DNA from 2 places in the Streptomyces sp. NPDC001843 genome. Region 1 is predicted to be linked to the other one. Evidence: riboswitches for the same ligand, from Rfam matches in the RefSeq annotation. Region 1 holds a riboswitch; the other holds the start of a gene.
The links. Region 1 has a riboswitch for cobalamin ahead of ACFYZQ_RS36175 (cobalamin biosynthesis protein). Riboswitches for the same ligand answer to the same signal wherever they lie in the genome.
Positions count from the first base shown of each region.

Region 2: another riboswitch for cobalamin. It lies ahead of ACFYZQ_RS10255 (HoxN/HupN/NixA family nickel/cobalt transporter); the one in region 1 lies ahead of ACFYZQ_RS36175 (cobalamin biosynthesis protein).

Region 1 covers NZ_JBIATQ010000021.1:38,408-50,342, reverse strand. The annotation lists gene ACFYZQ_RS36220 (ABC-F family ATP-binding cassette domain-containing protein) at 1-99, opposite strand, end outside; gene ACFYZQ_RS36215 (hypothetical protein) at 428-910, shown strand; gene ACFYZQ_RS36210 (TIGR03618 family F420-dependent PPOX class oxidoreductase) at 920-1,366, shown strand; gene ACFYZQ_RS36205 (VOC family protein) at 1,481-1,894, shown strand; gene ACFYZQ_RS36200 (hypothetical protein) at 1,908-3,326, opposite strand; gene ACFYZQ_RS36195 (alpha/beta hydrolase family protein) at 3,551-4,678, opposite strand; gene ACFYZQ_RS36190 (class II aldolase/adducin family protein) at 4,811-5,479, opposite strand; gene ACFYZQ_RS36185 (anion permease) at 5,794-7,041, shown strand; gene ACFYZQ_RS36180 (hypothetical protein) at 7,076-7,303, shown strand; cobalamin riboswitch at 7,507-7,649, shown strand; gene ACFYZQ_RS36175 (cobalamin biosynthesis protein) at 7,749-8,690, shown strand; gene ACFYZQ_RS36170 (cobyric acid synthase) at 8,687-10,195, shown strand; gene cobN (cobaltochelatase subunit CobN) at 10,192-11,935, shown strand, end outside.
Region 2 covers NZ_JBIATQ010000003.1:379,518-391,452, forward strand. The annotation lists gene ACFYZQ_RS10235 (DUF6445 family protein) at 1-216, opposite strand, end outside; gene ACFYZQ_RS10240 (DUF4142 domain-containing protein) at 439-1,203, shown strand; gene ACFYZQ_RS10245 (glycoside hydrolase family 13 protein) at 1,224-2,870, opposite strand; gene ACFYZQ_RS10250 (ArsR/SmtB family transcription factor) at 2,933-3,307, opposite strand; cobalamin riboswitch at 3,388-3,572, shown strand; gene ACFYZQ_RS10255 (HoxN/HupN/NixA family nickel/cobalt transporter) at 3,601-4,725, shown strand; gene ACFYZQ_RS10260 (nucleoside hydrolase) at 4,730-5,698, opposite strand; gene thrS (threonine--tRNA ligase) at 5,761-7,032, opposite strand; gene ACFYZQ_RS10270 (hypothetical protein) at 7,302-8,084, shown strand; gene ACFYZQ_RS10275 (GAF and ANTAR domain-containing protein) at 8,091-8,894, opposite strand; gene ACFYZQ_RS10280 (ANTAR domain-containing protein) at 9,026-9,793, opposite strand; gene ACFYZQ_RS10285 (helix-turn-helix domain-containing protein) at 9,913-11,256, opposite strand; partial or broken gene ACFYZQ_RS10290 (amidohydrolase) at 11,544-11,935, shown strand, end outside.

The sequences.
Region 1 (11,935 bases):
GACCAGGCCGATGCGGTCGCCCTTGGCCACGCGGAAGGTGGCGTTCTCGATGAGGATGCGGGCACCGGCGCGCAGCTCGATACCGGAGGCGGAGATCACGGACAGACTCCAGAGCGGAGGTAGTGGCGGGCGGGCGGCTGAGGACGTTCCCGCCGTCTAATGCGCGAGGAGAATGGCCATGGGAGAAGTCTAACGGGGCGGGGCAAGCACTTTTTCTGCGTGCGGGTGTTCGGGCCGCCGCTCCGGGACGCCGTTGCCCGAGGGTTTCCGGTGCGGGGCGCTCCGGCCGTGGTCGTCCACCGCCACGACCTGCGCGGTCCAAGGCCTCCATGCGCAGGCTGGGCGTCGAGCGGGGCGCCGGCGTGAGGTGCAGCACGTTCGGGGCGAAAGCCGCACCCGGTCTCGGCCCTGCGATGTCTGAGTGAGCATGACGAGCCTGACGTTCGTGGTCCTGGCCTTCGCGCCGATCCTGGCGCCCTGCGTGGTCCTGGGCGCCGCCGCGGCGCTCGCCCGGCGGGCGTACAAGCGGCTGCCGGGCAGCGGATGGCACCTGCCGAGCGTCACGACGTGCACGCTGGTCGCGGTCATGTCCGGTGCGGCGGCGTTCGGTTCGTACGCGTGGGGTGTGATGTCGGGGTTCTACATCCTGGATCCGGACCAGATGTGTGCAGCACGGGGCGTGGCGGGCGATCACATCGTGACGCGGGAGACGCTGCCGGTCAGTGCGCAGTGCGTCACGGCGGACGGCGTGGGGACCGAGCTGGTGCCGGGCTGGGTGAATCCCGGGATCTTCATGGGGCTCGCGCTGTGCGTTTGCGCCCTCGTGGCAGCAACCTTCGCGGTGGTGCGCCGTCGCGTCCACGGCGACGGATCCGCGGCGACCCGGACGCCCGCTGATCATGGTTGTTAGCCTCGCAGGATGACCGCGATCTTCGACGAGGCCGTCCGTGCCCGGCTGCAAGCCCCCAACATCTGGTACGTCGGCACTGTGTTCCCGGACGGAGCGCCGCAGGTCAGCCCGATGTGGGTGGACCTGGAGGGCGAGGGGGAGCTGATGTTCAACACCTCGGTGGGCCGGGTGAAGGAGGAGAACCTGCGCCGCGACCCCCGTGTCTACCTCTCCCATGCGGACGCCGCCGACCCCTTCGACCGGGTGCAGATCAGCGGCGAGGTGGCCCGCTTCGTCGAGGGCGAGGAAGCGCACCGCCGGATGGACCAGCTGGCCCGCAAGTACCTGGGCAGCGAGCGCTTCGAGTGGCTCATGCCGGGAGAGCAGCGGGTCGCGGTGATCGTGCGCCCCATCAAGGTGCGGCACATCGTCGGGGTGGAACGGTTCCGGCCCGGCGGTCCCGTCCCCGGTTCCTGACCGGCCGCTTGCCACCGCGATGACGAGCGCGAACACTCGAACTGGCCGGCTCGGGCGCTCGCCGGCCAACCGGGGCGCTCGGCCACGAACGGACCGGGGAAGGGAGTGGTGGGCATGGTGGGCACGGGTGGTGGTCGGCCGACCGTTTATCCGACGCTGCTTTACGCGGACGCCAAGGCGGCGATCAGGCAGCTCACGGAGGCCTTCGGGTTCAGCGAGCTCTCGTTGTACGAGGGCGAGGACGGCACGGTGCTGCACGCCGAGCTGGTGCAGGGCAACGGCGGGGTGATGGTCGGCTCCAAGGGCCGGGACGGCGTCTTCGCGGAGGCGATGGGGGACGCGGGCCCGACGGGGGTGTACGTCGTGGTGGACGACGTCGACGCCCACCACCGGCGTGCCGTGGACCACGACGCGGAGATCCTGGTGCCCCCGACCGACCAGCCCTACGGCTCGCGGGACTACATGGCCCGGGACGTCGAGGGCAACATCTGGAGCTTCGGGACGTACGCCCCCGAGATCGGGGCCTGACGCCCGCCCGGTCTCATCCCCCCGTGTGCACCTGGAAGGCAGCCCGCCGCACCGCCTTGGCCAGCGCGGGGTCGGGGTGCGCGGCGGCGAGGGCCACCAGGACCTGCACGGTGCGCGGGTGACCGACCGCGCGGACCTCGTCCAGCAACTGGGGGACGGTGGGCTGGACCGCCGACTCCAGATGGCGTACGAGCAACGGCGCCTCGCCGTGGTCGGCGACGGCGGCGGCGGTGTCGACCCACAGCCAGGTGGCCTCCTCACGGGTGAGGACCTCGTGGGCGTCCTCCGGGTCCACACCGTCGTGCTCGGCGAGCCACAGCAGCGCGTACGGTCTGAGCGTCGGTTCGTCGAGGACGGCGCGCACGTCGGCCTCCGCCGGGGCGCCGACGACACGCAGCGCCTCGAAGGCGAGGCCGCGCAGCAGGGCGTCCTCGCCGCGGGCGGCGTCGATGAGCTCGGTGACGGCGCTGCCGACGGGGCGGGCGGCGAGCCAGGCGCGGTATTCGGCGCGGGCCGCGTTGGGCCGGAGCTGGGAGCAGCCGCGCAGCATGTCCTCGGCGCCCTGCTCGATGTTCCCGGCGGGGCTCTGCGCGGCCACGCAGATCTGCTCGAGCTTGACCCACACGGCCCAGCTTCCCAGCGGGGTGAGCGTGGCCTGGCCGTCGCCGTAGGTGAGGGCGCCGACGGAGGCGAGGGCGTGCAGGGCCCAGTCGAGCAGGGGGGCGAGGTCGGGCGCGGGCTGAGCCGGCCGGGCGGCGGTGGGCGCGGCGCCGGTGACGGGCCGGGGCTCGGGTCCGTAGGAGATCTCGCAGCGCTCGGTGCGCAGTTCGGTGACCCGCTGCTGGAGCAGGTCGAGGAGCTGCTCGACCGGGACGGGGCCGGCGGACAGCTGGAGGAAGGACAGCACCTGGGGCATGGCCGAGACGACCTCGGCGACGGCGGCGGCCTCGTGCTCCGCGGGCTCGGGGTAGGCGAGCGACCAGGCGTCGAAGAGGGCGACCCAGCCGCGCAGGACCGCGCTGTCGTCGCGGTCCCAGGCGCGCAGGCGCCAGCCGGGGCGTGCGCTGTCGCCGTGCACCTCCACGAGGCCGGCGAGGCGGGCGGTGTCCCAGTCCGCCCGGACCTGAGCGGCGGTCAGGCCCAGGTCGGCGGCGGCGCTTTCGGCCGTCGCCGCGGAGAGGGTGGCCTTGCCGTCCGCGGTCGCGCCGTCGCGGCCCGGGCCGAGGGCGGCGTCGGCCCAGTGCGCCACGCGAGCGGCGCCGGCCAGGCGGGATCGCGCCATCCTGGCCAGCTCGGCGGGTGCGGGTGTGCCCTCCGGCGGGCGGGGTGCGGGGCGGCGCGAGCGCCGCTGGTTCATCGCTCGGGGGGCGGCGGCCAGGGGTCGCGGTCGGACGAGTCGAAGCCTGGAGTCGCGCGGGATACGGGACGTCACGGGTGCAGTCTTCCGGTTGACGGTCCGAAAACCCAAACGGAATGTCACGGCGGGCGACGGGGTGGGCCAACGCACGGGCTCCGGCGGGGGCCGAGGAGGGCGGTTCCGGCCAGTGGTACGGCCCTGAACGGTACAGCCGGACGTGGCGTCAGCCCCCGCGTCGCGGCAGCGGGTCGGCACCGCTTCGGCGGTGCTCCCACCGGCGGCGTTCCCCTCAGCGGCATTCACATCAGCGGTGTCAGGAACCGCCGTACGGTCTCCTCGTACCCTTTCGGGTCGGCGTTCCACATCGCCCCGTGCGGGGCGTCCCGCACGGTGTGCAGGGTGACCCGGTCGGCGCGCCGCGCGGCGAGGCGGCGGGAGAACTCCCAGGGGGCCACCACGTCGTCCGGTCCGTGGATCAGCAGGGTGGGCACGCTCAGCCGCGCCGGGTCGGCACTCTCCGCGGCGCGCTCGGCGCGCAGGCCGACGCGGCCCTGGGCGGCCCGGACGGCGAGCGGCAGCAGGAAGTCAGGGGTGCGCCGGGCCGCGGCCAGGGCGCGCAGCGTGGCCTCCCAGCTCAGCACCGGCGAGTCCAGGACGAGGCCGCAGACGCGGTCGCGTGTGGCGGAGTGGAGGGCGGCGCGCAGGGCCATGGTGGCGCCGGTGGACCAGCCGTGGAGAACGACCCGTCGGGCGCCGTGGCGGACGGCGTAGCGGATCGCCGCGTCCACGTCGCGCCACTCGGTCTCCCCGAGGTGGTTCAGGCCGTCCGGCGGGCGCGGGGCGCCGAGGTCGCCGCGGCAGGAGACGGCGAGTACGGGGAGACGCAGACCGTGCAGGAACTCCATGACGTTCATGGGGAGCTCCCGCGTCGTGCCGAGGCCGTGCACCGCGATCACCCAGGTGTCCCGCGCGCCGGGCACGAACCAGGCGGGCAGCGCGCCGAGTTCCCCGGGCACGTCCACGTCGGCGTGGTCGAGGCCGAGGGCGGCGTCCGGGTTGCCGACGTACAGGTTGGGGGTGAGCCACACCTGGTCGCCGGGTTCGAGTGTGCCGTGCGTGACGCGTTCGAGGCGGCGTACGACGGCGTCGGGCGAGGGCGCCGCGGCTTCCAGGACTGTGCCGACGACGGCGTGTGAACCGTCGCCGGCCAGGCCGTAGGTGCCGGGGCGCAGGGAGGCCAGGTCACGGGTGAGTGCGAGCCGGTCCGCGGTCACGGTGTGCACGGTGAGCCGGGGCTCGGTGGGCAGCGGTCTGCCGGGCGCCGCCCTGAGCGCGGCGTCGCTGGCGATCCGGCCGACGGCCACGCCGGCCGCGCCGGCCGCCAGGACCGCGGTGACGGCCGAGGCCGCCGCTGTGACGGTGCGCACGGGTCCAGTGTCCCGGGGGGCCGCCTTACCGGCCAGCGGGAGGAAGGGTCGGGGTGACATGTCCTTCCGGGTTCCAGCGCGGGGCGCCTTTCAATCCCCGTGGGCGAGGACCGGGTGGTGCGCCGTCGCCCCTCACCCCCGCTGGCCGTACCCGCGCAGCTTCTCCCCCGCCGCCGCCAGCTGCTCCGGGGTCAGCAGGGACGGAGTCAGCCCGGGCACGGCGGAGGCCGTCAGCCACAGGCGGCACATCCATTCGAGCTGGGCGGTGCGGTCGTAGGCCTGGTCGAGGCCGGCGCCGTAGGTGATCGTGCCGTGGTTCTGCAGCAGGCAGCCGGAGCGGTCGGCGAGGGCGCGGAGCATGTTCTCGGCCAACTCCTCGGTGCCGTAGGTGGCGTAGGGGGCGACCCGGACCGGGCCGCCGAGGGCGCCGGACATGTAGTGGACCGCCGGGAGTTCGCTCACGAGGGTGGAGACGGCCGTGGCGTGCACGGCGTGGGTGTGGACGACGGCACCGGCGTCGGTGGTGCGGTAGACGGCCAGATGCATGGGCAGTTCGCTGGTGGGGACCAGCGTGCCGAGCACCTGGCGTCCGGTGAGGTCGACGCCGGTCACGTCGTGCGGCGTGAGCCGGTCGTAGGGCACGCCCGACGGTGTGACCAGCACGGTGTCGCCGACACGTACCGACACGTTGCCGGAGGTGCCGACGACGAGGCCGTCGGCCACGGTCCGGCGGGCCGTGGCGACCAGTGCCTCCCAGGCCCGTGACTCCGCCTCGTGTACGCCTCTGCTCTCTTCAGCCATGGCGGTGATCCTGCCAGGGGACCGTCTGACGCGATGTCACTGCGGCGTCACTGCGACGAGGGACAGGCCGGAACCAGTCCCTCCAAAAAGGTGCATAGCGCCATGAATGCTGACGGAACGACCTTGACCGAGACCCGGGCCACGGCGGCCGGCACGGCGACTCACGAGAGGCCGGCCCGATCCGCGGCGCTCACCCCCACCCATGTCCTTCACCAGGCGTTTCTGACACCTCGACGCCTATCCCAGTTCACCTTCCGTTCACTCAGGTTTCCTACGGTCAACCGACCAATGACTTCGAACGATTGCCTGGGTAAATGGAAAGCTTCTCGCTGATCCTCGCGATTGTGGTGGTAACCGCACTCGCGTTCGATTTCACGAACGGTTTCCACGACACCGCCAACGCGATGGCCACCACCATCTCGACCGGCGCACTCAAGCCCAAGGTCGCGGTGGCCATGTCCGCCGTGCTCAACCTTGTGGGCGCTTTCCTCTCCGTGGAGGTCGCCAACACGATCTCCAAGGGGCTCGTCGACGAGAGCGGCATCCGTCCCGAGGTCATCTTCGCCGCCCTGGTCGGCGCGATCCTCTGGAACCTGCTGACCTGGCTGGTGGGGCTGCCTTCCAGCTCCTCACACGCCCTGATGGGCGGTCTGATCGGCGCCACCGTCGCCTCCGCCGGCATGGGCGCCGTCCACGGCGACGTGCTCGTCACCAAGGTGCTGCTCCCGGCGGTCGCGGCCCCCGTGGTCGCGGGCGTGGCGGCGATGCTCGCCACCCGGTTCTCCTACGGCATCGGCAAGAACGCCGACGGCGAGGCCACCCGCAAGGGCTACCGCGTCGGCCAGATCGCCTCGGCCGGCCTGGTGTCCCTGGCCCACGGCACGAACGACGCGCAGAAGACGATGGGCATCATCACCCTCGCCCTGGTCGCCGGCGGCTCCATCGCCCCCGACTCCGACCCTCCCACCTGGGTGATCCTCTCCGCCGGCCTCGCCATCGCGCTCGGCACCTACATCGGCGGCTGGCGCATCATCCGCACCATGGGCAAGGGCCTGACGGAGCTTCAGCCGCAGCAGGGCTTCGCCGCCCAGACCAGCGCGGCCACGGCCATCCTGGCCTCCTCCCACCTCGGCTTCTCCCTCTCCACCACGCATGTCGTCTCCGGCTCCGTGATGGGCGCGGGCCTGGGCCGCAAGGGCGGTGTGGTCCGCTGGTCCACGGCGACCCGGATGTTCGTCGCCTGGGCGCTCACCCTCCCGGCCGCCGCGCTGGTCGGCGCGCTCGCCGAGTCGGTCACCGGTCTCGGTGACTGGGGCACCGCACTGGTGCTGGTCTTCCTCGTGGCCTCCAGCGCCGCGATCTGGAAGTACTCCCGCCGCGAGGTGGTCGACGCGACCAACGTCAACGAGAGCGAGGAGCCGGCCGGCGTGGTCACCACCGCGATCGCCGTCGTTACCCCGCCCCCGGTGGGCGTTCCGGCCGAGGACCTGTCGAGCACGATCCCGTCCCCGGCGACACGCGTCGCCGCCGACCCGGCGACCCCGCCGGCCGCCGCCGTCTGACCCCGGGCACCCGGTTAGAGAAAGCAGTTCCGACATGAAGATCGACTGGGCAGCCCTCGGCTCCGTCTTCGGCGTCAGCCTCGCCGTCACCGTGGGCCTGGTGGCCCTGTTCACCCTCGGCGTCACCGGCCTCTCGCGCCGCGAGCGCGCCGCCGCCCAGGGGGACTCGGCCGCGCTCGCCGTCACCGGCGCGTACGTCTGCTTCGCGGCGTGCGCGGCGGCGGTGGCCTACGGGATCTACCTGATCATGCACAAAGCCTGACCAAAGTGTGATCAAGGCCTGAACAAGGCCTGAAATGGCCTGAGCGAGCACTGCTCAAGCCCTGAGCAAGCCCTGTTCAAGGCATCGAGGCTCCTCCCCGAAGTCCTCGGGGAGGAGCCTTTCGCATGCCGCCGTACCCTCCGCCACCGCGTCAGTGTGGGCCTCAGCACACTCTCCCCGTGCAGGTCAACAGCAAGTTGACGGCCCTTCCGGGGGCGTGGTGGACTTCCGGAGCCATGTACGGCGGCAGGAGAGGAAGCCGGTGCGAATCCGGCGCGGTCCCGCCACTGTCACCGGGGTAGGAAGCCCCGGGAGCCAGGAACTCTCACCGCCGGTCTAGTCGAACCAGGGCGCGGACACCCTGAGTGAGGACATATCGCCATGCTCGCTCGGCCGTTGAGGTACAGCACCAGGTCGCTGCCCGACCCCACGGCCGGCTGAGCCGATGCGTGCCGATCGCGTCTTCGCGTACGGCGCCGCCGCCGGCCTCCTCGGCGACCACCTGCTCGGTGATCCGCACCGCGGGCATCCGGTCGCCGCGTTCGGGCGGGCCGCCGCCGCCGTGGAGCGGGTGCTGTGGCGTGACCACCGGGGGTGGGGCGCCCTGCACACCGCGGTCTGTGTGGGGGGCGCCGCCGGTCTGGGAGCCGTCACCGCCGCGGCCGTACGTCCTTCCCGCAGCGCCTCCGTCGCGCTGACCGCAGCCGCCACCTGGGCCGTCGTGGGCGGGACCTCCCTCGCCCGCGAGGCCCGGAGCATCGGGCGTGCCCTTCAGGCCGGGGACGTCGAGGGCGCCCGGGCGCGGCTGCCGCACCTGTGCGGCCGGGATCCGCAGGCGCTCGACGCCGACGGGATCGCCCGGGCCGTCGTGGAGTCCGTCGCGGAGAACACCTCCGACGCGGTCGTGGGGGCCCTGGTGTGGGGCGCCTTGGGCGGGGTGCCCGGGCTGCTGGGCTTCCGGGCCGTCAACACCCTCGACGCCATGGTCGGGCACAAATCGCCCAGGTACCGGCGGTACGGGTGGGCCTCGGCCCGGCTGGACGACCTCGCGGGATGGCCGGGGGCTCGGCTGACCGCCGCCCTGGCGACCGTGACCGGCGGCGATCCGCGCGGAGCCGTACGGGCCTGGCGGGCCGATGCCGGCAGGCATCCCAGCCCCAACGCCGGGCCCGTGGAGGCCTCCTTCGCGGGGGCGCTCGGCGTGCGGCTGGGCGGAACGCTGTCGTACGGGGGGCGGGTCGAGCACCGGCCGGTGCTGAACCAGGAGGGACGCGCCGTCGCCGTGCCCGACATCGAACGGGCCGTACGGCTCTCCCGGCGGGTCGGTCTGCTCGCGCTCGGCGTCACCGTCGCCGCGCGCGCCGTCGTGAAGGGACGTGGGAAATGAGCGGGGGCCTCCTCGTCGCCGGTACGACCTCCGACGCGGGCAAGAGCGTCGTGACCGCCGGGATCTGCCGCTGGCTGGTGCGGCAGGGGGTCAAGGTCGCGCCTTTCAAGGCACAGAACATGTCCCTCAACTCGTTCGTGACCCGAGAGGGCGCGGAGATCGGGCGGGCGCAGGCCATGCAGGCACAGGCGTGCCGCGTCGAGCCGACCGCGCTGATGAATCCCGTACTGCTCAAGCCCGGCGGCGAGCAGAGCAGCCAGGTCGTGCTGCTGGGCAAGCCGGTGGGCGAGCTGAGCGCGCGCGGCTATCACGGCGGGCGGCAGCAGCGGTTGCTGGGGACCGTGCTGGAGTGCCTGGAGGAGCTGCGGGGCACGTATGACGCGGTGATCTGCGAGGGCGCCGGTTCACCCGCGGAGATCAACCTGCGGCGGACGGACATCGTGAACATGGGCATCGCGCGGAACGCGCGGCTGCCCGTGCTCGTCGTCGGCGACATCGACCGCGGGGGTGTGTTCGCCTCCTTCTTCGGGACCGTCGCGCTGCTGTCGCCCGAGGACCAGGAGCTCGTCGCCGGGTTCCTGGTGAACAAGTTCCGCGGTGACGTCTCTCTGCTGGAGCCCGGCCTGGACATGCTGCAGGGGCTCACCGGACGGCGCACGTACGGTGTGCTGCCCTTCCGGCACGGGCTCGGCATCGACGAGGAGGACGGACTCCGGGTGTCTCTGCGCGGGACCGTCCGCGAGTCGAACACCGCCCCGCCCGTCGGCGAGGACGTGCTGCGGGTCGCCGTGTGCGCGATCCCGCTGATGTCCAACTTCACCGACGTGGACGCGCTGGCCGCCGAACCGGGTGTCGTGGTGCGGTTCGTGGACCGGCCGGAGGAGCTGGCGGACGCCGACCTCGTGGTGATCCCTGGGACGCGCGGGACCGTACGGGCGCTGGAGTGGCTGCGGGAGCGCGGGCTCGCACAGGCCATCAGCTGGAGAGCCGCCGAAGGACGGCCGGTCCTCGGCGTCTGCGGCGGCTTCCAGATCCTCGGCGAGCACATCGAGGACGAGGTCGAGTCGCGCGCCGGTCAGGTCGAAGGGCTCGGAGTCCTCCCCGTCCGCGTGCGCTTCGCCCGCGAGAAGACCCTCACCCGGCCGGTCGGGGAAGCCCTCGGCGAGCCGGTCGAGGGGTACGAGATCCATCACGGGGTCGCCGAGGTGACGGGTGGTACGCCCTTCCTGGACGGCTGCCGGGTCGGCCAGACCTGGGGCACGCACTGGCACGGCTCGCTGGAGTCGGACGGCTTCCGGCGGGCCTTCCTGCGCGAGGTGGCCGCCGCCGCGGGCCGCCGCTTCGTACCGGCGCCGGACACGTCGTTCGCCGCGCTGCGCGAGGAGCAGCTCGACCGGCTCGGCGACCTGATCGAACAACACGCGGACACGGACGCGCTCCTGCGGCTCATCGAGTCGGGCGCGCCACAAGGACTGCCCTTCATTCCACCGGGAGCGCCCGCATGAGCACAGTGCTGTTGTTGTCGACCGCCGACACCGATCTGCTGGCGGCGCGGGCCTCCGCCGCGTCCTACCGGATCGGCAACCCGACCCGGGTGGACGTCGAGGCGGAGCTGCCGTCCCTCCTCGCGGGCGCCGACATCGCCGTCGTACGGCTGCTCGGCGGCAAGCGCGCCTGGGAGGACGGACTGGCCGCGCTGAGGGCCTCGGGCGTCCCGACCGTGCTGCTCGGCGGAGAGGCCGTGCCGGACGCCGAGTTGATGGCCGAGTCGTCCGTGCCCGCCGGTGTGGTGGCCGAGGCGCTGAAGTACCTCGTGGAGGGCGGCCCGGAGAACCTGACCGAGCTGGCCCGGTTCCTGTCCGACACCGTGCTGCTGACCGGTGAGGGCTTCGTCGAGCCGCGGAAGATGCCGGAGTACGGCGTGCACGGCTCCCGCACGTTCCAGGAGAGCCGCCCGACCGTCGGCGTGCTCTTCTACCGCGCCCACGAACTGAGCGGCAACACCGCCTTCGTGGACACCCTGTGCGACGCGATCGAGGCGCGCGGCGCCAACGCCCTGCCGGTCTACTGCGGTTCGCTGCGCGGCGCCGACGCCGGGCTGTACGAGATCCTCGGCCGGGCGGACGCCCTGGTGGCCACCGTGCTCGCCGCGGGCGGCACGCACGCCTCGCAGGCCTCCGCGGGCGGCGACGAGGAGGCGTGGGACATCGGGGCGCTCGCCGAGCTGAACATCCCCGTGCTGCAGGGCCTCTGCCTCACCTCGTCGCACGCGGCCTGGGAGGAGTCCGACGCGGCCCTCTCCCCCATGGACGCGGCGATGCAGGTCGCCATCCCGGAGTTCGACGGGCGGCTGATCACCGTGCCGTTCTCCTTCAAGGAGCAGGGGCCCGACGAGGTGCCGGTGTACGTGGCCGACCCCGAGCGGGCGGGGCGGGTCGCGGGGATCGCCGTGCGCCACGCGCGGTTGAAGCACAAGGCCAACGCGGAGAAGAGGATCGCGCTGGTCTTCACCGCCTACCCGACCAAGCACTCCCGGGTCGGCAACGCGGTCGGCCTTGACACCCCGGCGTCGGCGGTACGGGTGCTGGACGCGCTGCGCGAGGCCGGGTACGGCCTCACCGAGTACCCCGACAACGGGGACGAGCTGATCCACCGCCTCATCGAGGCCGGCGGGCACGACGTCGAATGGCTCACGGAGGAGCAGCTCGCCGCCGCGCCCGCCCGCGTGCCGCTGGCCGACTACCGGGCGTGGTTCGACAAGCTCGACCCGGAGCTGAAGGACGCCATGCTGGAGGCGTGGGGCGAGCCGCCGGGGTCCCTCTACGTCGACGGCGACGACATCGTGCTCGCCTCCCTCCGGTTCGGGAACGTCGTCGTGATGATCCAGCCGCCGCGCGGCTTCGGCGAGAACCCGATCGCGATCTACCACGACCCGGACATGCCGCCGTCGCACCACTACATGGCGGCCTACCGGTGGCTGGAGAACAGTTTCGGCGCCGACGCGATCGTGCACATGGGCAAGCACGGCACGATGGAGTGGCTGCCCGGAAAAGGCCTCGGGCTGTCGCGCGGCTGCGCGCCGGACGCCGTCCTCGGCGACCTCCCGCTGATCTACCCGTTCATCGTCAACGACCCCGGCGAGGGCACCCAGGCCAAGCGGCGCGGACACGCCACGGTCGTCGACCACCTGGTCCCGCCGATGGCCCGCGCCGACACCTACGGCGACCTGGCCAAGCTGGAGCAGC
Region 2 (11,935 bases), on a different contig from region 1:
CAGCCCCGGCATGGCGCGCAGGCCCGGCCAGGTCTCCTGCGTGTACGGATATCCCTCGACCCAGTCCTCCTTGGCGAGACACCGCTGCCGTACGGCGTCCACGTCCGGCAGGACGTCGTCCAGGACCCAGTAGTCACGGCCCTTGGTGGGCTTGCGGTAGGGGAGTACGGGCAGGGAGGCGGCAGCCCTCGCGGGATGCCCGGGTCGCGATGGCATGGACATGCAGCGAACGTATAACCGGGTTCGCCCGGACTCCCCCACCGGCCGGTCAACGTTCGGTCAACCTGCGGTCCGGCAGGTTTTACCAAAACCAATGAGTCCTATCGCTTCCCCATCCGTACTCCTGTGCGTCCGAACCGCTCGTCCCGCTAGAGCGGTTACCCCTACCGGGCAGGAGGCACGGTGCGACTTTCGCGTAACGCGACGGGAACTCTCTTCGTGGGCGGAGCCATGGCGGTGACCCTTGTGGCGCTCGCCTACCCGAGCATGCTCGGGGTGAGCACCGTCTCCTCCGACCAGTCCCGCATCATCGCGAACACCCAGTGGGGGCCGCTGACCGAGGGCGACCGCGACTTCGTGGTGAAGGTGCGGGCGGCCGGGCTCTGGGAGTACCCGGTGGGCCAGATCGGTCTGCAGAAGGGCCAGTCGCCGGCGGTCAAGACGGCCAGCGAGCACCTGATCGACGGTCACGCCGCGCTGGACGTCTCCTGCCGCAAGATCGCGCCGATGCTGAACATCACGCTGCCCAACATCGCGAGCCCCCAGCAGGAGGGCTTCGTCAACCAGTTGAAGGGCGACAGCGGCAAGCAGTTCGACATCGACTTCGCCAACATCCTGCGGATGACGCACGGTTCGATCTTCAACACCATCGCGAAGGTCCGCTCCACCACCAAGAACTCGCTGGTGCGCGCCCTCGCCGACCAGGCCAACGACACGGTTCTGGACCACATGACGGTCATGGAGAAGACGGGCGACGTCGACTTCGACACGACCCTCAACACCCAGACGAACCCGCCGAAACTGCCGTCCACCGACGTGACCCCGCCGCCGCCGCCCGCCGGACAGCCGGAGGTGGTGCTCACCGCGCCGCCGACCGAGACGTCCACCCCGCTGGACCTCAGCGGACTCCTCGGCGGCTCGGCCGGCGGTGCGGCCGGCGGCGGCGCCGGCGCTCCCGCCAGCCCCAGCCCGTCGGCGGGCTAGGCAGGCCCCAGGGGCAGGCTTCAGGCGAGCCACACCGTGGTGTCGGCCGGCAGCATCCCGCCGTCCGGCACCGGTGTGCTGCTCAGCAGCAGTTCACCGGGCGGCAGCGGCACGGCCTCGGCCGAGAGGTTGGTGACGCACCGCCAGCCGTCCGAGCGGGCGAAGTCCAGGACACCGGCGGGCGCGTCCGGGGCCCAGGCCAGTGACTCCCCCTCGATGAGCTTGCGGCGCAGGCGCAGCGCCCGGCGGTAGAACTCCAGGGTGGAGCCCTCCAGCCCGTCCTGCGCCTGGACGGCGTACGACGCGAAGACCGGCGGCTGCGGCAGCCAGGCACCCCCGGAGCCGAAGCCGTACGACGGTCCACCGGTCGTCCACGGCAGGGGTACCCGGCAGCCGTCGCGGCCCTTGCGGACGTGCCCGGTCTGTTCCCAGATCGGGTCCTGGAGGACCTCGGTGGGCAGGTCGGCCACCTCGGGCAGGCCGAGTTCCTCGCCCTGGTAGACGTACGCGGACCCGGGCAGGGCCAGCATCAGCAGGGTCGCCGCCCGCGCCCGGCGCAGGCCCGCCGCCTCGTCGACCCGGGGCGCGTGACCGCCGGAGAGCAGCCAGGCGTTGTCGTCCGTGCCGGGCGGCAGCATCAGGCGTGAGGTGTGGCGTACGACGTCGTGGTTGGACAGCACCCAGGTGGCCGAGGCGCCGACCGTACGGGCCGTGTCCAGGGAACCGGTGATGACCCCGCGCAGCACCTCGGCGTCCCAGCCGGCCTCCAGATACTCGAAGTTGAAAGCCTGGCCCAGTTCCTCCGGGCGGGCGTACAGGGCGCGTCGGGCGTCCGGGACCCAGGCCTCGGCGACCGCGGTGCGGGGCGGGGTGTAGGCGTCGAAGATCTTGCGCCAGTCGCGGTAGATCTCGTGGACCTCGTCGCGGTCCCAGTAGGGGTGGCTGCCGGGCGGCAGGTGCGGCAGCGCGTCCTCGCCGGTCGCGCCGATGTCCCCGACGTCGCGCAGCGGATCGTCGAGGTCCTTGGCCAGGCCGTGGGCGACGTCGACGCGGAAGCCGTCGACGCCCCGGTCGGACCAGAAGCGCAGGGTGGTGCGGAAGTCGGCGCGGACCTCCTCGTTTCCCCAGTTGAGGTCGGGCTGCTCGGGGGCGAAGAGGTGGAGGTACCACTGGCCGTCGGGGACCCGCTGCCAGGCGCTGCCGCCGAAGACGGACTGCCAGTCGGTGGGCGGCAGTTCGCCCTGCTCCCCGCGTCCGGCGCGGAAGACGTAGCGGTCGCGGGCGGCGGAGCCGGGGCCGGCGCGCAGGGCCTCCTGGAACCAGGGGTGCTGGTGGGAGGTGTGGTTGGGGACGATGTCGACGATCACCTTCAGGCCCAGCCGGTGGGCCTCGGCGACCATGGCGTCGAAGTCGTCCAGCGTGCCGAGGCGTGGGTCGACGTCCCTGGGGTCGGCGACGTCGTAGCCGCCGTCGGCCAGTTCCGACGGGTAGAAGGGGCTCAGCCACACGGCGTCGACGCCCAGCGCGGCCACATGGTGCAGACGCTCGGTGATGCCCCGGATGTCACCGAGCCCGTCACCGTCGGCGTCGGCGAAACTGCGGGGGTAGACCTGGTAGATGACGGCCTGGCGCCACCAGTCGGGATTCCTGGACGAAAGGTCGGTCACATCGGCTCCCTCGGAGAGGACGACAGAGGCAATCCTGTCCACATCGCCGGGAAAGCGAAACTTCAGGGCAGGTCGACCGTGCCTCCGTCGGCCGTGCAGTGCTTCAGCAGCCCCTGCACCTCGGCGTCCACCACCCGGTACCTGACCACCCGCCCCTCCTTCTCACCCTCCACGACCCCCGCCGCCCTCAGCAGCCGCAAGGCCTGTGAGACGGCGGGGTCGTTCATCCCGGTCGCGATGGCCAGGTCGGACACGGCGAGCGGCCCGGTGCGGTGCAGCGCGAGCAGCAGCGCGAGCCGCTTGGCGTCGGCGAGCAGGGAGAAACGGTCGGCCCAGGTGCGTACATGACCGGGTTCGCCGATCGCGGCGATGGCGTCGCACACCCGGTGGCCGTCGATGGTGCGACGGTCCGCGCGGTCGGCAGGCACGAGATGCATGACGCCATAGTGGCAGGCGCCGTTCTGTGATCTTTCATACCTGCGCAGGTACGCAGCTATGCAGGGAACCGCTTGCACCCCTACGGTGGGCACGCCGTGGTGTTCGGGAAGTCGATGCGATGTCGACGCGGCCCTCGCCACTGTGATCGGGGAGTTCCCGTCCCGTCCGGCACCCGCCGGGCCACTGGTCGTACGACCGGGAAGGCAGGGACGGCGGACGCACGACCCGTAAGCCAGGAGACCGGCCACGGCAGCTCACGAAGTGATCCACGAGGTGCTGGAGCGTGAACCGGATGACCCTGCCCGCGAAAACCGCCCCCACGACGACGACGGTGCCCGCCTCCTTCAGGTGGCGGCGCGAGGACACGATCAGGACGGCCGGGCTGCTGGCGGTGATCCTCGCCCTGCACGTCGTCGCGTTCGGCATCCTCTTCCTGCTCGTCGTCCCCGAGCACTACAAGGTCGGCACCAAGGCGTTCGGGATCGGCCTGGGCATCACCGCCTACACCCTCGGCATGCGGCACGCCTTCGACGCCGACCACATCGCCGCCATCGACAACACCACCCGCAAGCTCATGGCCGACGGCAAGCGCCCGGTGTCGGTGGGCTTCTGGTTCGCGCTCGGGCACTCCAGCGTGGTCGTGCTGCTGGCCGCGCTGATCGCGGGCGGCACCCAGCTCGCCGGCAAGGTGATGAACGAGGGCTCGCGCACCCACCAGGTCCTCGGCTTCATGGGCACGACGATCTCTGGGACGTTCCTCTACCTCATCGCCGCCCTGAACCTGGTCGCCCTGATCGGCATCCTGCGCGTGTTCAAGGCGATGCGGGCCGGCACGTACGACGAGACGGAGCTCGAAGCCCACCTGGACTCCCGGGGGTTCATGAACCGTATCCTCGGCCGCCTGACGAAGTCGGTCTCCCGCCCCGGCCAGATGTTCCCCCTGGGCTTCCTCTTCGGCCTCGGCTTCGACACCGCCACCGAGGTCACGCTGATGGTGATGGCGGGCTCGGGCGCGGCGGCCGGCCTGCCCTGGTACGCGATCCTCTGCCTGCCCCTCCTCTTCGCCGCCGGGATGAGCCTGTTCGACACCCTCGACGGCACGTTCATGAACTTCGCCTACCAGTGGGCGTTCTCCAACCCGGTGCGCAAGGTCTTCTACAACCTCACCATCACCGGGCTGTCCATCGCCGTCGCCTTCTTCATCGGCACCATCGAGCTGGTCGGCGTCCTGCACGACAAACTCGACCTGCGCGACGGCCTCACCGGCTGGATCGCGGACCTCGACCTGGACAACGTCGGCTACATCATCGTCGGCCTGTTCGTGGTGGTGTGGGCGGCGGCCCTGACCTACTGGAGGGTGGCCCGGGTGGAGGAACGGTGGGGAGCACCGGCGCCGGCCCCCGCCACCACCGACTAGGCGGCTAGGGACGCTCCACGGTCTCCAGGTACAGCTTCACGAACCGGTCGACGTCCACCTCCAACGCCACGTCCACAAAGGCCTGTTCGCGGACGCCCTCGTGAATCTCGGACTCACCCGGACGGGGGCGGCGGTCGACGACGGTCTGACCCCGCGTCGGGCCCGGGGCGAGGGAGACCTCGACGGGCAGCAGGCTGGTGCTGATGCCCTCCGGGTCGGCGACCGCGCAGACCGCGCCCGCGTCACCGAGACCGCCCGCCGCCTCGGCCTCGGCGGGGCCGCCCTGCGCCGTCGGCCGGTGGGCGAGCAGCTCACCGGCCAGCCGGGTGCCGGGCTCGGCACTCGCCCGCAACCGCCGCACCTCGACCCCGGGTACGACGACCTGGTGGAAGACGTCCAGCCCGTACATGGTGATCGGCACCCCGGCGGTGAGCAGGATCGCCGCCGCCTCCGGGTCGTGCCAGACGTTGAACTCGGCGACGGGCGTGGCGTTCCCGGTGGCCACGGCCCCGCCCATGAACACGATCCGCTCGATGTTGCGGGTCACCTCCGGGTGGGTGCGCAACAGCAGGGCGATGTTGGTGAGCGGGGCCGTCGGGATCAGGGTGACCGGGCGGGGCGAGGCGAGGATCTCGCGGCGCAGCAGCGTCACCGCGTCCACGGCGGCCGGGGCCCGGGTCGGCACGGGCAGCCCCAGGTCGCCCATCCCGTCGTGACCGTGCACATGCCGTGCCGAGCGGGCCGGCTCGATCAGCGGCCGCTCGGCCCCCCGGGCCACCGGAACGTCCGGCGCGCCGGCCTGCTCCAGCACCGTCAGGGTGTTGCGGACGACCCCGTCGACGTCCGTGTTCCCGGCCACGCACGTCACCGCCCGCAGATCCAGGTCCGGGTGGCGGACGGCGAACAGCAGGGCCAGGGCGTCGTCGACCCCGGTGTCACAGTCGATGATCACGGGTATGGGCTGACCGGTCACGGCTGGACTCCTTCTGTCGTTCCGCCCCCAGGATCGTCCAGGACACGGCCTGCGTCACCGGGTCACTCCCACAGCGCGGTGCTCCGTGCGGCCACCCGGTCGGCGATCCGCCCCAGAAGTTCGTCGACGGGGAGCGCTCCGGGCCGCCGACCGTCCCGCAGCCGTACGGAGGCCAGACCGGCACCGGCCTCCCGGTCCCCGATCACCGCCTGGTACGGCACCAGACGTGCGGCGCGGATCCGGGCGCCGAGGGTGCCGTCCTCAGGCCCGGACAGTGCGGCCCGCAAGCCCCGGGCGGCGGCCTCCCGCACGACGGCCTCGGCAAGGGCGTACTGCGCCTCGGCAACCGGGAGCACGGCCAGCTGCACCGGCGCCAGCCAGGCCGGGAAGGCACCGCCGTGCTCCTCGATCAGGTGCGCGACGGCACGCTCCATGCTGCCGATGACGCTGCGGTGCACCATGACCGGGCGGTGCCTTGCGCCGTCGGCGCCCACATAGTGCAGGTCGAAGCGTTCGGGCTGGTGGAAATCGATCTGGACGGTGGACAGGGTGGCCTCACGGCCGGCGGGATCGGCGATCTGCACGTCGATCTTGGGACCGTAGAAGGCCGCCTCGCCCTCCACCTCCTCGTACTGGAGCCCGGACTCGTCCAGTACCTCCCGCAGCAGCGCGGTCGCCCGCCGCCACAGGGCCGGGTCGGCGACGTACTTGCCGCCGTCCCCGGGAAGGGAGAGGCGGTACCGGGCGGCGCGGATGCCGAGGTCGGCGTAGGCGCGGGCGATCAGGGTCAGCGCGGCCCCGGCCTCCTCGACCACCTGGTCCAGGGTGCAGAAGACATGGGCGTCGTTGAGCTGGATGGACCGCACCCGGGTCAGCCCGCCGAGCACACCGGACGGCTCGGAACGGTACATGGCCCCCAACTCGGCCAGGCGTAGCGGAAGTTCCCGGTAGCTGCGGGAGCGGGCGCGGTAGATGAGCGCGTGGTGGGGGCAGAGACTGGGACGCAGGACGACCTCCTCCGCGCCGAGCCGCATGGGTGGGAACATGTCGTCGCTGTAGTGGCCCCAGTGACCGGACAGCTCGTACAGCTCCCGTTTGCCGAGGGCGGGCGAGTACACGTGCCGGTACCCGGCGGCGCGCTCCGCCTGACGGACGTACTCCTCCAGGGTGTGCCGCACGGCGGCCCCGTCCGGGAGCCAGTACGGCAACCCGGCGCCGATCAGCGGGTCGGTGTCGAACAGGTCCAGTTCACGGCCGAGCCGGCGGTGGTCGTGCATGGCGGTCTCCTCGCGGTGATGTGGTGGCCGGGACGAGGAACCGGGAGGCGCACACACCGAAGCCCCGGGGCACTCGCCCCGGGGCTTCGGACTCAAGGTCAGCTGTCAGCGCGCCGGGACGTACTCCGGCGTCGTCGTGCGGGACGAGGACTGGGCGCGCTTCATGGAAGGACGGTAACAACGGCGCCCGGCAGGAGGCGACGCGTTTTTCGAGGTTCAGGCCGAAGCGGGGTCGGGGGCGGAGCCCCGGCAGCGCCCGGGGCGGCCCCTCACCCGGACGGCCCGGACGGCTGGTGGACCGCCGGAGGCAATGGTGCCGTGAGTACATGCCCCGCCCCTCGGTCATCCGCCGCCCCGCCGCCGTCCTGCTCACCGCGGCCACGCTGCTCAGTGCCTCCTCCTGTCTGGTGCGCACACCGGACCAGGCCCGGGATCCGGTGGCCACCTCGGCGCTCACACCGGACGCGCAGGACGGCCCCGACCCCGCCCTGACCGGCGCCCAGGCCCGCTCCGCCCTGGTCGGCGAGGCTGATCTCGGCGCGCCGTGGGCGCCGTCCGAGGGGGCGGCGACCTGGCGGGACGGGATGCTGAAGGCGACGACGAACGCGGCGCCCGACTGTCAGCGGTTGCTGGAGGCGCTGTACACCGAGGAGCTGTTCGGTTCGCCGTGGGGCAGCGAGGCCGCCGTGACCGCCCTGGACGACACCGACGACCTCGCCCAGTTGCGCTACCAGGTCGCCGCCCACCGCCCGGCGGACGTGGACCGCGCGCTGGCCTGGCTGCGGACGCTGCCGGGGAGCTGCGGACAGTTCCTGGCGACGACCACCCGCTCCGGCGCCGAGGCCGTCCAGGTGGAGGAGCTGCCGCTGCCGGCTGTCGGGGACGCCCGGCAGGGCCTGCGGATCACGCTGACCGGCGAGGCCGGCACGGACGGCGACGCGCCCGTGCTCAGCGTGGACCTCGCCGCCGTACGCGTCGGGGACCAGTCGATCGTGCTCACCCTCGGCGCGCCCGGCACCGTGCTCCCGGACGACACCGCCCGCCGGGCCCTGGAAGTCGGCGCCCAGCGCCTGGCCCAGGTCCGCGACGAGGCCCGCGCCCAGGCCTGACCGCCGTCAGGGCCGGTCCCTGTCGAACCGTGTGTGATGCCCGACCACCTCGTGCGCCACCTCCAGCGCCGTACGCCCGCAGGCGAACGCGTGCCCGCGCAGCCGGGCCAGCGCCTCGCCCGCGTCGACCCCCAGCTGGGCCATGATCATGCCGATGGCCTGCTGGATCTCGCTGTGTTCGGTGGTCAGGCCGCCCAGCCGGACGGGGTCCGAGCGGCCGGTCTCCGCATCGTCCCGGAGCAGCGACGTCAGCGCCGTGGTCAGGGCGCTCGCCAGCAGCCGGGCGGTGTGCAGGTCGGGGCCGGCCAGCTCACCGGGATCCGTGCCGTACAGGTCGAGGGTCCCCACGCACACCGTGGTGTCGCCGAGGGGCAGTGAGTAGGCCGCGCGGACCCCCGCGGCCGTCGCCTGCTGCGCGTACACCGGCCAGCGCGCCACGGCCGGTCCACCCGTCAGGTCGTCCGCGAACACCGGTGCGGTGGTCTCGGCGGCGCACGCGCAGGGTCCCTCACCGAGCGTGGCCTCCATCTCCGCCATGCCGGCCGCGTGGTCGTCGCTGGCCCCGACCAGCACGGGCAGCCCCTCGCTGAGCAGTGACACGCTCGCGCCGGCCACCGGAAGCAGTTCGACCGCGGCCGCGCACAGCCGTCGGGGCAGTGCCTCGGGCGCCGCTCCCCGCACCGCCTCGGCCAGGGCCTGCGCCGGGTCCGCCCGGTGCGGTGCCGTGTCACCGGGCGCACTCGCGGGGCGCCGGTCCTGCTGTGGGCCGTCGAAACCGTCCGCGTATGCGCCGTCGTCCCTGGGCCGCACCTCCACCGCCTCCTTCAGCCCCGGCCCGGCCGTACTCGAAGGCCCGGGAACGGGTGTCCCCCGCCCCCGGGAGGAGTCCCGACTACCCGTGGCCGGGTGCCCGAAACGGCCTGCGGTCACCCCGCGCGGGCTCACAGTGACGAGTCGCGTGGATGCAGCGGCCGGGGGGCGGGGGGAACGCCGCTGACCTGGGCGACGACCTCCGAGGCCACGTCACGGAGCTTGATGTTGTGCTGCTGCGAGAGGCGCTTGAGGATCTCAAGGGCCTTGTCGGGCTCGCAGCGCCGCTGCGACATGATGATGCCGAGGGCCTGGTCGATGACCGTGCGGGAGGTGATCGCCCGCTGCAGGTCGGTGCTGAACTGCAATTGGCCGGCGATCTTCAGCGCCACGCTCAGCGCGCCTGAGGCGTATCCGGCGAAGACGGCGGCCTGCTCCCGTACCGGCTGTGTGAAAGCGTTGCGCTCGCTGGAGTAGAGGTTCATGACGCCGCTGACCCGCTGGCGCGGCGGCGTCAGCGGCAGCGAGAGCATGCTGCACATGCCGTACTCGTTGCAGAGGTCGGGGAAGGGGCCGAAGCGGTCCTCCGCCTCCAGGTCCGGGATGTCGTGCGGCGTCCCGGTGCGCAGGGTCGACAGACAGGGCCCGTCGTCGATCTCGTACTGCCGCTGGTCGAACAGTTCCACCTCCGGGTCGCTGGCGGCCGCGGTGGTGGGCTGGTCGCCACCCTCGGGACTGAGGGTGACGGAGCAGTGGGCGGGGACGGGCAGGGCCTGCGCGGTGAGGGTGACGACCTCCTCCAGGAAGTCCTCGAGGCGGTCCGACTCCACCAGCAGCGTCTGTAGCCGGGCCAGCACCTGCTCTCCTTGGCCGGCTCGGTCGGTGCGTGCGTCCGTCATGACGAGCCTCCAGCGGAGTCGAACGGTCGTACGACCCCTCGAGTATCCCTCCTCCGAGGGCTCTCCCGCAGTTCAGCGCCCGCCCACACCTGCCGAGCGGCCCGCCTCGGCCGCCCGGCTCACAGCGGCGGCTGGGCCGGGGCAGGACCGAGAGTGGTGGTGCCGGGGGCCGTGCGGTGCCCCAGGCCCGTCCGGTAGGCGTCCAGCGCGGCCTCCACCCGCCCCGTCCGGCGCAGCAGGTCACCGAGCAGCCGGCACAGGTCGGCGAGGTCGCCGGCGGCCCCGGCCCGCTCCAGCAGGCTCAGCGCCCGTACGTAGTGCTCCTCGGCCGCGTCCGTCTCCCGGGCGTCCTCGGCGATGATCCCCAGCAGCCGGTGCGCGGCCGCGGAGTGCACGGCGCCCCGCTCCGAGGAGAGGTCCCCGAGCACCCCCTCCAGCAGCTCGGCGGCCTGCTCCGACTTGCCGCGCCGGTGCAGCACGTCGGCGAGCTCGACGGCGACCTGGCTGCTGTAGAGGGCGGCGCGGGTGGCGGAGAGCATCGCGAGCGCCTCGCGCAACTCGTCCTCGGCACGGCCAAGTTCACCGTCCTGGGCGTACACGTACCCGCGCATCCAGTGGCAGTTGGCGAGCTCGGTCCGCAGCTGCAGCTGGCGGTACAGCTCGGCCGCCTTGGCCAGGGAGGCGTCGGCCTCGGCGACCCGGCCCTCGGCGAGCAGGGTGCGGGCGACGGAGCGGTGCATCCGGGCGAGCAGCGCGGGGTCCTCGACCTGCGGCGCGAGGGCGAGGGCGAACTCGGCGGCCTGGGCGGCGCGGGCGTGGGCGCCCATGTCCATGTAGGGGCCGATGACGCTGGCGTAGAGCAGGAGGAGGGCGTCCGGATCGTGCAGCCCGCCACGGTTGAGCTCGTCGAGGGCCGACTCCAGCAGGTACACGGCGTAGCGGAGCTCACCCGCCAGGTAGTGGGCGACCGCGCGGCCGCGCAGGGCGGGCACCCGCACCGGCAGCGGCTCACGGGCCGTCACCTCCTCCGCGCGCTCGAAGTACTCCCTGGCCTCGGCCAGGTCACCGGTCTCCAGCGCGCACTCCCCGAGACCGAGCAGCGCGGCGGCCTGCTCGGCGGCGAGCCCGTGCGCCTCCGCCTCCGCGAGCAGGGCGGCGTACTGGACGGCGGCCTCCTTGGCCTCACCGGTCGCCAGGGTCCGCTGCGCCTCGGTGAGCCGCAGCCGCAGGCCGGTGGCCAGATGCGGGGACCGCCCGACGGCCAGTTCCTCGAACGCGACGCCGAGCCGGCCCGCGATGTGCCTGAGCGCCTCGTCGGAGGCCCGCACCCGCCCCGCCTCCAGCGTCGAGATATAGGCGGGCGTGTACGCGGGCTCCGCCAACTGCCTCTGTGTCAGGCCCCGTTCTGCCCGCAGCTGCTGCACCCGTCGTCCGACGGTCTCTGGATCGTCACGCTCCGACACCCCCAACTCCCCTTCCACCCCTTGCCGTTCGGCTTGACCAGCCCCTAGGTTAAGCGTCGCATTAAACATGCTTAACATGCCGCTGTTGTTGCGAGGTTGCCGTGCTCGGACGCTCATCCGCACGCTACGGACGCCCCACCGCACGGTACGCCAGAGGCGTCGCCGCAGCCGTGGTCGCCGTCGCCGCCCTCATCACGGCGGCCAACGCGGGCCCGGCCAGGGCCATCCCCGAAACACCTTCCGCCCAGCATGCCCAGCACCGCTAGACAACCCCTAGGGTCGTCCCCATGACCTCCCCCGCCGCCCGGACCGCCCTGGAACTCACCGCCGACCTCCCGGTGGCCGCACTGGAGGACCTCTACCGGGATCTGCACCGTCACCCGGAGCTGTCGCTGGCCGAGCACCGCACGGCCGGCAGGCTCGCCGAGCGGCTGCGGGCGGCCGGGTTCGAGACGGCTGAGGGGATCGGCGGTACCGGGGTCGCCGGGGTGCTGCGCAACGGGGACGGCCCGGTCGTGCTGCTGCGGGCGGACATGGACGCACTGCCGGTCGTGGAGCGGACGGGGCTGCCGTACGCGTCCGAGACGGACGGCGTGATGCACGCCTGCGGGCACGATCTGCACGTCACCTGGCTCGTGGGCGCCGGGCAGGCGCTGGCGGCCGGGCGGGAGACGTGGTC